2 regions of the Caldalkalibacillus salinus genome follow, and region 1 is predicted to be linked to the other one. Evidence: a T-box and tRNA genes for the amino acid it is inferred to sense, from the RefSeq annotation. Region 1 holds a T-box; the other holds one or more tRNA genes.
The links. The T-box of region 1 lies ahead of leuS (leucine--tRNA ligase). A T-box ahead of a tRNA ligase gene usually reads a tRNA of that ligase, here a tRNA-Leu.

Region 1 (6,165 bases):
GGTTCTTACCCACACGTGTGCCTCCCCACAAGCAAGGGAAGTCAGTCACTGCAGACCACCATCGGCTTAAGATGATTGAACAAAGCATAAAGGATATTCCGTATTTTCAGCTTTGTCTAAAGGAATTTGAAAGGGAAGGTCCTTCCTATACGTATGAAACCATTCAAGCTTTACAGAGGGAACATGCTTCCATACATTTCGTATTTATTATAGGGGCAGATATGGTTGAGTACTTACCGAAGTGGCATAAAATAGACGACCTCACACGCCAAATCGAATTTGTGGGAGTGGGACGGCCAGGATGGTCTATGCATCCAGATCATTCTTATACGAAAGCGGTTCGAGAGGTGGATATGCCACCGATGGAACTTTCATCTACAGTGATTCGTGAACGCTGCAAACAAGAAAAAAGTGTGCGTTTTATGGTACCGGAGGTCGTTTTTCAGTATATCAATCACCATGCATTATATGTGGAGTGAGGAGAAGTGCAATGAAAAAAGAAGACATGCTGAAGCTTGTACAGGAGCAGATTACGACAGGGAGATACGAGCATACTTTAGGTGTTGTACAGAGTGCGGTCAAGCTAGCTCAGCGCTTTAGCCCCAATGACCTTGAGAAAGCGGAAGTGGCGGCCATTTTTCACGATTACGCTAAGTTTAGAGACAAACATGAAATGGCGCGTATCATTGAAGAGCAGGACGAAATACCTGATGACTTGTTACAGTATCATCATGAATTGTGGCACGCTCCCGTTGGCGCTTATTTAGTTCAAACAGAAGTGGGCATCGCTGATATTGTCGTCTTAGACGCTATACGCTTTCACACGACAGGGCGTGTGAATATGACCATCGTTGAGAAGATCGTTTGCTTAGCGGACTACATTGAACCTGGCCGACGCTTTCCCGGTGTTGATGAAGTACGCGAACAGGCGGAAACTAATCTCGACCAAGCTTTAGCTCAAGCACTCGGAAATACGATCGGCTTCTTGGAGTCTAAGGGCCAGAAAGTGTATCCTTTAACAATAGCTGCTTACAATGATTTAACGAAATAAGCAATAAGCCACATATTGAAGGGGCACCATAACATTAAAGGGGGAAATAAATTCGATGGAGCTTAGAAACATTATGTCTTCAGTCTTAGAAGCAGCCGAAGATAAGAAAGCACAAGACGCCGTCATTTTAGATATTGCAGGACTTTCTGTCGTAGCCGATTACTTCATGATCTGTCATGGAAATTCAGAAACCCAAGTCCAAGCCATAGCCAAAGAAATACGCGACAAAGCATTCGACATTGGGCTAGATCCCAAACCGATGGAAGGATTTGATGAAGCCCGGTGGGTGCTTATCGATTTAGGGGATGTAGTTGCCCATGTCTTCCACAGAGAGGAAAGAGAATATTACAACATTGAAAAGTTATGGGCAGACGCCGCATACGTTGAACTAGACCAAGCAAAATGATGAGTTACCAACATTTAGCTTACGTGTATGATCAACTCATGCACGATGTTCCGTATGATCAGTGGTTAACATTTTTAAACGAGGTTTGTGCACGTCATCATCATCAGATTAACGCAGTTATTGATTTAGGTTGTGGTACAGGGTCCATTGCCATTCCACTGGTCCAGCAGGGGTACAAGGTCACGGGTATTGACTTGTCTGAAACGATGCTTGCTGTGGCGCAGGAGAAAGCTTCCAATACAGGTGTGGATGTGCAATGGATCCACCAAGATATGACGGAACTTGATTTAGGAACTCAGTATGATACCATCATCTCATTTCTAGATAGTCTGAACTACGTGACAGAACCATCACAACTCCAAGCTTGTTTCCACAGAGTGTATCAACACTTAACAGATGATGGGTTATTTATTTTTGATGTCCATAGTATGTACAAAATGCGTCATATTTTTGGCGAGACGTTATTTGGTACCAATGACGAAGCCCTTTCTTTACTGTGGCAGTGCTGGATAGAGACAGACACCGACACGGTCGAACATGACCTGACTTATTTTGTTCAACACACCGATAATCAATACATACGCTACGATGAAGTCCACACACAGCGGGGATACGAAGAGGACCTCCTACGCCGTTGGTTGGAAGAGGTTGGTTTCGACATATTACAGGTGGTAGCAGATCTCACTTGGAACCCGCCACAGCAGGATAGCGAGCGATTATTCTTTATCTGTAAAAAAAATGTTCGACAACGGTTGACATAGTATCAGTATATTGCATATAATCATAATTAAATTAACACATTTTCCATACAGCATAGACACATGAATGGAGCGGCAATGACCAAGAGTAGTAACTTCCAATCTGATAGCAGAGAGTTGACGGTCGGTGCGAGTCAACATCGAGATGGAGCGAACTCGCTTGAGAGCCTGTAGGAATGAACCACGAGTAGTTTCTACCGTATTTCCGCGATAAGGAGTAATGAAGAACATGCCTTTGTTTTCTCGACATGCACAGAAAGTCATCGCATGGACACAGTAACATTTTTGATCTTTGGACTGAAACACTGAGAAAAACAAAGCATGAATCAATTAGGGTGGTACCGCGGGTCCATTTTACTAACTTTCGTTAATAACCTCTCGCCCCTAGCTATTAAGAGCTGAGGGTGGGAGGTTTTTTATATTTATGTTGATATACTTTGTCTGAAATATATGACAGCCTGGCAATACTGATACACTAAACTTTCCATTAACATAATAAAAAAGGAGTGTTAACACTTGGCCAAAACACACACTGCTTACCATTTTAGAGCCATAGAGCAAAAGTGGCAGCAATACTGGGAAGAACATAAAACGTTTAAAACAGAAGACCATCCTGAGAAAGAAAAATTTTATGCCCTTGATATGTTTCCTTATCCTTCTGGTGCAGGATTGCATGTGGGACACCCTGAAGGGTATACAGCGACAGATATTATCTCTCGTTATAAGCGTATGCGCGGCTACAATGTGCTTCATCCTATGGGATGGGACGCATTTGGACTACCAGCTGAGCAACATGCACTAGATACGGGGGAACATCCGCGTGAAATTACCAAAAAGAATATCGACAATTTCAGACGTCAAATTAAGGCATTAGGATTCTCTTATGATTGGGACCGCGAAATTAATACAACGGACCCAAACTATTATAAGTGGACGCAGTGGATTTTCCTGCAACTCTATAAAAAAGGCCTCGCTTATGTTGCCGAAGTCCCTGTAAATTGGTGTCCGGCACTGGGGACCGTTCTAGCGAATGAAGAAGTCATTGACGGTAAAAGTGAGCGAGGCGGGCATCCCGTTATCCGTAAACCGATGAAACAATGGATGCTTAAGATTACAGCTTATGCTGATCGTTTACTAGAAGACCTTGAAGAACTCGACTGGCCTGAAAGCATCAAAGACATGCAACGCCATTGGATTGGGAAATCTGAAGGAGCAGAAGTTTGTTTCCACATTCAAGATCATGAGGAGACGCTCGAAGTATTCACCACAAGACCGGACACACTCTTTGGTGCTACCTATTGTGTACTAGCACCAGAGCATCCTTTAGTAAGCTCAATCACAACGGAAGAGCGTCGTCAAGCGGTAGAGGAATATCAAGAGCAGGCCGCAATGAAAAATGATCTTGAGCGTACAGACTTAGCCAAAGAAAAAACCGGTGTTTTCACAGGCGCATATGCCCTTAATCCTGCGAGTGGGGAAAAAATGCCGATATGGATTGCCGACTACGTGCTTGTTCATTATGGAACAGGGGCTATTATGGCCGTGCCAGGTCATGATGAGAGAGATTATGAGTTTGCAAAAGCTTTTGATCTTCCAATTAAGGAAGTCGTACAAGGTGGAGATCTTGGTAAAGAGGCTTACACGGGAGATGGACCGCACGTCAACTCAGATTTCTTAAACGGCTTGACCAACCAAAAAGCGATTAGTCAAATGATCGATTGGCTAGAAAAAGAAAATAAAGGCACAAGAAAAACGACGTATCGTTTGCGAGACTGGTTATTCAGTCGACAGCGTTACTGGGGTGAACCGATCCCGATCCTACATTTAGAGGACGGTACAACAAAACCAGTACCTGAAACCGAATTGCCATTGACTTTACCCGAGATTGATGAGATCAAGCCATCTGGGACGGGTGAGTCTCCACTGGCGAACGTGTCTGAGTGGGTAGAGACAACCGATCCTGAAACGGGGATGAAAGCCCGTAGAGAAACAAACACAATGCCACAGTGGGCAGGCAGTTGTTGGTATTACCTCAGATACATCGATCCCCACAATTCAGACGAGGTTTGCTCAAAAGACAAACAAAAACAATGGCTTCCCGTGGATCTGTATATCGGTGGAGCAGAGCACGCTGTCCTTCACTTGCTCTACGCCCGATTCTGGCATAAAGTGTTATACGACCTTGGTGTAGTGGAAACAAAAGAACCGTTCCAGAAGCTTGTAAACCAAGGAATGATTCTCGGGGAAAACAATGAGAAAATGAGTAAATCAAAAGGGAACGTTGTCAATCCAGACGAGATAATTGAATCACATGGTGCAGATACACTAAGAGTTTATGAGATGTTCATGGGACCACTTGAAGCCACAAAACCATGGAGTATGACCGGTGTTGATGGTGCTCATCGTTTCTTGAGTCGCATATGGCGACTGATCGTTAATGAAGAAGGAGAACTTGAGTCTCAGATTAAGTGGGAACAAGGGACAGAGGACTTTGAACGCGTTCGCCATCAGACGATCAAAAAAGTCACGGAAGATGTTGAAAACCTTCGTTTCAACACAGCGATCAGTCAAATGATGGTCTTCACAAATGAAGCTTACAAACAGGAAGTCCTTCCTGTTGATGCCATTGAGGACTTCGTCAAACTGCTTTCGCCATTCGCCCCTCATCTCGCTGAAGAGCTATGGCATCTGCTCGGACACGAAGACAGTCTGGCTTACGCTGAGTGGCCAACGTTCGATGAGAGTATGCTAACGGAAAACGAAGTTGAGATCGTTGTTCAATTTAACGGTAAAATCAAAGCGAGAATGATGACGCCTGTAGATATCAGCAAAGATGAATTAGAAACCCTCGCTTTGGGACATGACGATGTTAAAGCTCATCTAGAGGGTAAAACAGTACGTAAAGTGATCGCCGTTCCTAATAAACTTGTTAACATCGTGGCGAACTAACCGCTAAATAACAAATGATGGGTTAACGAAAAAAGTAAAAAGAAAAATGGTAGAAAAAAAGGAAAAAGATAACAAATGGTCGAATATGTAAACAGCTAAGGTATAACCCTTAGCTGTCTTTTTTGATTGTCTATCATTTTTTTCTTTAATCCTTAACTGGCTGAATATCGCCATATGAAGATCAAGCGATGCTTTCATTATGTTTTATTTGTTGACCCTGTTTTGTTCATAGAACGTATCCTGAACGCCCTGAGCATCTTCTTTAAATTTACGGTGTGTTTCTAAAACCAGTTTATCAAATACACCAACACATTCTCGCTCTAAAACTTTTAAGGCAGCGCCAGTCACTCCTCCAGGGACGCAGACTTTTTCTTGCAAGGTCTCTAGAGTGAAACGGTCTCTAGATATGAGTTCAGCCATACCCACGAGCATATGGCTAGCAAGTGCGGTCGCTTGGGGCTTAGGAAGCCCGGTAACTCTTTCAGCAGCGTTGATAAATTCTTGTAAGAGAAAGCTGAGAAACGCGGGGCCACAACTGACGATGTCTGATGAGACACGTGTGTATTGCTCATCGATCCATAACGGCTCGCTCACCTTTTCCATTAACTGATGCAGAGCATCTCTATCTTCTTCAGTGCAACGATCTCCACACATGATCAGAGAAGCACCGCTCTGTACTGAATTTGTAATACTAGGAATGACTTTAGCGACCTTTGTCGGGAGTAGTTCTTGTAAATCTTTAATATCAACGGGGCTTGTGATAGATACCACCAACTGTTTCTCGTGTAAATAAGGTGCAATGTCATCAATGACGTTTTTGAATTCAAGAGGTTTAATACATAAGAAAACCAAGTCAGACCTTTGAGCCACCCTCGTATTGGATGGATAGGCGTGTAACCCTGTATACGTCTGTGCTAGAGATTTAACTTTTGAGAATGTTCGGTTTGAGGCATGAATTTGGGATGGAAGCAGTGCCTTAGATTCAATGAAAGACTCAATTA
Region 2 (6,165 bases), on a different contig from region 1:
GAACCTGATTTGAATGGTTTCTATTATCATTATGAGATTGAACGTGATGGAGAGAAGGTCCTGACACTTGATCCTTATGCCAAATCAATGGCGACTTGGGACAGTAACAACACAGACGAAGTCCCGATTGGCAAAGCTGCGATCGTCGATCCTTCATCAATTGGTCCGGAACTAGAATTTGCTAAGATAGACGGGGTTGAAAAGCGTGAGGACGCCGTCATTTATGAGATTCATGTTCGAGATTTTACGTCTGATCCTAGTATAGATGACCAATTACAACAGGAGTTTGGTACATTTGCTTCGTTCGTAGAGAAGTTAGACTATATACAGGATCTTGGGGTCACTCATATTCAACTCCTACCTGTCATGAGCTACTTCTTTGCTGATGAGTTTAATCGTGACCAAAGGTTACTCGAATATGCTTCTACACAAAATAATTATAATTGGGGCTACGATCCTCACAGTTACTTCTCTCTATCTGGTATGTATTCAGAGGATCCAGACGATGCAGAGAAACGTATTGAGGAATTTAAAAATTTAATTAAAGAGATTCACCGTCGTGACATGGGTGTTATCTTGGACGTGGTTTATAACCATACGGCGCGAGTGGAGATATTTGAAAACTTAGAGCCAAACTACTATCATTTTATGGATGCCGATGGCACACCGCGTGAAAGTTTTGGAGGCGGACGCCTAGGGACCACTCATGAGATGGCCAGAAAAATACTAGTCGACTCCATCACGTATTGGGTCGATACGTTTAAGGTGGATGGCTTCCGTTTTGATATGATGGGGGATCATGATGCTGAGAGTATACAGACCGCTTATGACAGAGCTAAAGCAATCAACCCCAATATCATCATGATTGGGGAAGGTTGGCGGACCTTTGTCGGAGATGAACATGGTGAAGAGGTTATGCCGGCGGACCAGGATTGGATGCAGCATACACAGAGCGTTGGCTCCTTTTCCGATGATTTCCGTAATGAGTTGAAATCCGGTTTTGGTCACGAGGGCGAACCGAGGTTTATCACTGGCGGCGCACGCAACATTCAGCAAATCTTTGACAATGTAACGGCTAACCCACACAATTTTGTGGCGACCAACCCAGGGGATGTGGTGCCTTATATTGCGGCTCATGATAATCTAACGCTACATGATGTCATTGCGGTTTCTATTAAAAAAGATCCTAAAGATCATCAAGAGGAGATTCACCAACGCATTCGTCTCGGCAACACGATGCTGTTAACAGCCCAAGGAACAGCGTTTATTCATGCCGGGCAGGAGTATGGACGTACAAAACAGTTTAAACACGAGGACTATAAAGAGGTCGTCGAGGATCCTCCATACAAGTCAACACTAGGCCTAGATCGTGAAGGACAAGCATTTGAGTATCCTTATTTTATACACGATTCCTATGACTCAACGGATGCTATTAACATGTTTGATTGGCAGAAAGCGACGAATGAAGAAGCTTACCCGATTCACACGCTAACCCGTGACTATACAAAAGGACTTATTGCCTTAAGGCGCTCAACAGACGCCTTTAGGCTAGGTACAATTGAGGACATAGAGTCTAATGTATCCCTGATCAATGCACCTGAAATACATGAAGAAGACTTGATCATCGGCTATAAAACGATGTCCACTGATGGAACGGAAGCGTACTATGTGTTTGTGAACGCTGATGAACAAACACGTACACTCACATTAAACTATAACCTTAACCATGGTTCTGTGATTGTAGATAAAGATGAAGCAGGTGTGACAGCTGTTAAAAGTCCGTCTGGTTTTAAGCTTACGGGTAACAAAATAACGCTCGATCCTCTAACAGCTGTTGTTGTTAAAGTAGAGCAGCCAGAAAAGAAAAGAGATGCTGCCGATAATAGCGAACATATTCCTACTGACCGTCCAAAACCACCTAGAGGATTGGACCCGCAGGATCAAAGAGACAATAATAACAATAAAAACGCATCTGAAAATTCAATCGGAGAAGACGCTCAAACGTCAATGCGTGAAGGAGCACAAGACAAATCTAAAGCTATCAAGCGTGCCCAATTTGTGGATGAGCTAGTACGTGTGCTCGAATTAGAAATGAACGCAGCTACCTTGTTTACTGATGTGGCCCATGACGCTTGGTATGCTCAGCTGTTGGTCAAAAACTGAATTTGACAAACGCTTATACGAAGCGTATAATGGATGGTGCACTTGATTTTGATATGAAATTTGCAAGGTAACATTTCTTCGTATCATTGAAACAAACAAGTGTACCAAATTTGTGCCGGTGTGGCGGAATTGGCAGACGCGCACGACTCAAAATCGTGTTCCTTCGGGAGTGTCGGTTCGAACCCGACCACCGGTACCATACATACGTTGATATGACGCTGATTTTCGATGATTTATCGTTGATCTAGCCGGGAATTAATAAAATTAGCGACTTTTACACAGTCCTTTTCGTTTGGGGTTCACATTATTTGTGGACATTAAACGGAAGGGACTGTTTTTTATTTGGCAAGAACGTAATAAAATGCTTATATCTTTACCTCTAGTGATAAAAAACGATCTGAATCGTACATAATAGCAACTTGTAAGAAATTTACTATATCTTAACGTGCTAGGATAAATTAAGATGTTAATTCAAATCATGATCTAGTGGAGGGATAAAGAATGGCAAATAACAATGATTCAAACCTAGTGCGGGGTTACTTCAATGCATACGAAACAAAAGAAAGGGAAACTTTGGAGGGATTGCTAAGTCGAGACTTCACTTTTAGTAGTCCAGTTGATGATAAGATCGATCGAGGAACTTATTTTGCGAGATGTTGGCCTAGTTGTAAAGACATCCATGAATATCGTATCCATCATCTCTTTACAGATGTGAATGAAGCTTTCGTTGGTTATGAATGTGAACTCAATTCCGGTGTTACTTTTCAAAATATGGAACACTTTAGGTTTTTTGATAACCAAATCAAAGAAATTATTGTCTATTTTGGCTATGATTTTAGGGAGGATCCTTTTTCAGAAATGAGAGCTAAAAGATTCAATGATGCATTTTCTTCCGGAAATATTGATTTTATCATTGAAAACATAGCAGAAGATGTTAACTGGCATGTTGTTGGTGAGCCTAAACTTCATGGAAGAGAAGCGGTTGTCAAAATGATGGAACCTATGCGTGGAGTGGTTCCGAAAGAATATAAAACAAACAATATCCTCATAAACGGCAATAAAGCAATCATTGAAGGGACGTTGACGATGCCCAAAGGAAATGGTGAAGTCCAGTCGTATGCTTATTGTGATATTTATACGTTTACACATTCAAACAAGGACACAATAAAAGATTTAACAGCTTATCTTATTGAGTTGCCAAATGAGAAGGAATTGAACAATGAATGAAATCATTTATGTAGCGCTTATTCCCCTGTTTAATCGCTGATTCTAACATCAGTTTGTCAAAATAAATCGTATGCAACAATAAATACGCAGTCCCTTTCGTTTAGTTTGCACTATTCGCTAACTAATAACGGGAGGGTTTTTTGTTCGTTTTATTTTTGCGATAATTAAAATATTTTATGTTGACCCTGAATCACTTGGGCTGGGACTCATAATAAAAAACTTTTTTGCTTAAAAGTATAAAATATTATAAATCTCTCTGTAACGAAATTAAAGTCTAGGAGTTGTATAAGTGAAAGGGGTGAAAAGAGATCGATTTTGAGGGGATCTATCGAAAATATTTTAAACAAGTCTATTTGTTTATTAAATCACTAAGTCACGATGAAAGTATAGCCGAAGAAATGACGCAAGAAGCATTTTTTAAGGCGTTAAAAAACATTGACAAATTTGATGGTTCTAAAGACATTCGAGCATGGCTTTTTACAATCGCAAAAAATACATATTTCTCGCACTACAAAAAAAAGAAACGACAAATAGACACAGATGTAGTAGAAGAACCAGATAGGGGCGTGCAAATTGTAAAGCATTTGATGAATGAGGAAGATGCCTTCACCGTTCATCAGTTTCTTCACTCGATGCATGAACCATATAAGGAGGTCTTTTCACTACGTACATTTGGTGAATTACCATTTGAAAAAATAGGGCGTCTTTTTGGAAAAAGTGCAGGATGGGCAAGGGTGACCTATTACAGAGCGAGGAAACAAATTATCGATTATATGGAGGAGATGAATGATGAAAGAGATTAAATGCACAATCATTCAAGATGTTTTACCTCTGTATCTTGATAAAGTAGTTAGTCAAGATACAAAAGAAATGGTAGAAGATCATTTACAGCATTGTGATAAATGTCAAAAAGAATATGAGTCCATGAAAAGGGAACTGTGTATTCCAGTAGAAACTGAAGTATCTTTTTTTAATAACATTAGAAAAAAATGGTTTAAGAAAAAAGTGATGATCTCCGTTCTTTCTATTATAATAACGGCAGCTATTTTATTAGGGTCATTTTCATATGTTTTTCATTATGAAACGGTAATTCCATACTCAGAAGATCTATTTAAAATTGAAGTTCAAAATGATAAACAATTGGTTATTCGTTATATTGGTAAAGCTTATGGTGGCTATTACCAAGCGGGTCCTATGTCAGTTGAAATTGATGGAGAGAAAAAGAATGTGTATATTATTTATTATACAAAAACAATAGCCGATTCACCTGAAAGAAAAAACCTTATTAATACTGAAAAAAACAGTGAGGAACAAGAGGGATATACCTCTGATCTTGAAATTGGAAAAATTGATGCTGTGTATTATGTTGGTTATGACTCTAAAAAAATTGCTGAAGGAAAAGATTCTTGGGATAGCGTTTTAGAACGTGCTGAATTGATTTGGGAGAAATAAGTATTACGGTTTTTAAAGATCTTAAGTATAGACATGGTTTTTCAGACTGTAGACAAAGTACAGACGTTACAGAACTGTAGCTGAGCATTTCATTTCTCCTCTTTTGTGTCAGCTTTTAAAATAATAATGAGGGTATGCTGGTGAGGGGGTTGTCCAAAATAACAACTAGGGATTGTCCCAGCTATCGACCACCCCATACCATTCATCTTAGTAAGTAAAAATCACTTATTCGAAAAGAGGAGTCTATATGTCAGTTAAAGTTAGAGTTTACTCAGATTACGTATGACCTTTCTGCTTTATAGCGGAGGGTCCGTTAGAAGAAGCGATAGAAGGCAAGGATGTAAAGGTTGAATGGATGCCTTTTGAATTGCGTCCCTATCCTGCGGAAACATTAAAACCTGAGGAAGATTATTTACAGTCTGCTTGGAAAAACAATATTTACCCTATGGCAGAGCGTATGGGAGTGAAAATGGTACTTCCTAAAGTGTCACCTCAGCCTCATACCCATTACGCTTTCGAAGGGTATCAGTTTGCAAAGGAACATGGGAAAGGAAACGAATATAATCACCGTATGTTCACGGCCTTTTTCCAAGAAGAATTAGATATTGGTGACGTTGAAGTTTTAACAGCTTTAGCGGGAGATATCGGATTGAACGAGACGGCTTTTAGAGAGGCGTTGGAAGCACGAAGATACAAAGAAGCACACCAAAAGGCGTTAGAGCACGCTTTTAATGAGGCTCAAATCACAGCTGTGCCGACATTTGTGATTGGGGATACAGTCTTACAAGGGGCACGGCCAAAGGAAGTCCTAGAACAAGTCATTGAAGAGGAGCTTGCCAAACAAAAAAACAACGACGATATCGATTTTGACGGCATGGTATGCGGTCCGGACGGTTGTCAATAACGTTAAGAAGGAGTCAGCAAGCATATGACAAAACATCAAAAGCTATTTGAGACCGTACAGTTAGGTCCAGTAACAGTCGGCAATCGCATTGGTGTGGCACCTATGACGAGGACGAGTGCGACAGAAACTGGGGTTGTCACAGATCAAATGGTATCTTATTACCACAAATTCGCCAAAGGTGGATTCGGGTTTATTATCACAGAAGGAACCTATACGGATGATAAATATAGTCAGGGGTACCCTGATCAGCCTGGTATTATCAATCAAGAGCAGGCTCAAGCGTGGCAAAAAGTAACTGAAGCCGTACATCAGGATGGCAGTAAAATCATCATGCAACTCATGCATGCCGGTGCATTATCTCAAGGGAATCGATTCACAAAAGAGACACTAGCTCCGTCAGTCGTACAGCCTAAGGGTGA

Region 2: it encodes a tRNA-Leu, which carries the amino acid that the T-box ahead of leuS (leucine--tRNA ligase) is inferred to sense. The anticodon was not compared.

What each region holds. Positions count from the first base shown of each region.
Region 1 covers NZ_JAERVL010000020.1:27,609-33,773, reverse strand. Annotated here, with positions in the region: gene JKM87_RS12540 (nicotinate-nucleotide adenylyltransferase) at 1-479, shown strand, start outside; gene yqeK (bis(5'-nucleosyl)-tetraphosphatase (symmetrical) YqeK) at 491-1,051, shown strand; gene rsfS (ribosome silencing factor) at 1,107-1,457, shown strand; gene JKM87_RS12525 (class I SAM-dependent DNA methyltransferase) at 1,457-2,218, shown strand; T-box leader at 2,285-2,604, shown strand; gene leuS (leucine--tRNA ligase) at 2,732-5,164, shown strand; gene comER (late competence protein ComER) at 5,369-6,165, opposite strand, start outside.
Region 2 covers NZ_JAERVL010000035.1:4,324-10,488, forward strand. Annotated here, with positions in the region: gene JKM87_RS16545 (pullulanase) at 1-2,163, shown strand, start outside; tRNA gene JKM87_RS16550 (tRNA-Leu) at 2,278-2,362, shown strand; gene JKM87_RS16555 (nuclear transport factor 2 family protein) at 2,665-3,390, shown strand; gene JKM87_RS16560 (RNA polymerase sigma factor) at 3,714-4,193, shown strand; gene JKM87_RS16565 (zf-HC2 domain-containing protein) at 4,180-4,842, shown strand; gene JKM87_RS16570 (DsbA family oxidoreductase) at 5,090-5,746, shown strand; gene JKM87_RS16575 (oxidoreductase) at 5,771-6,165, shown strand, end outside.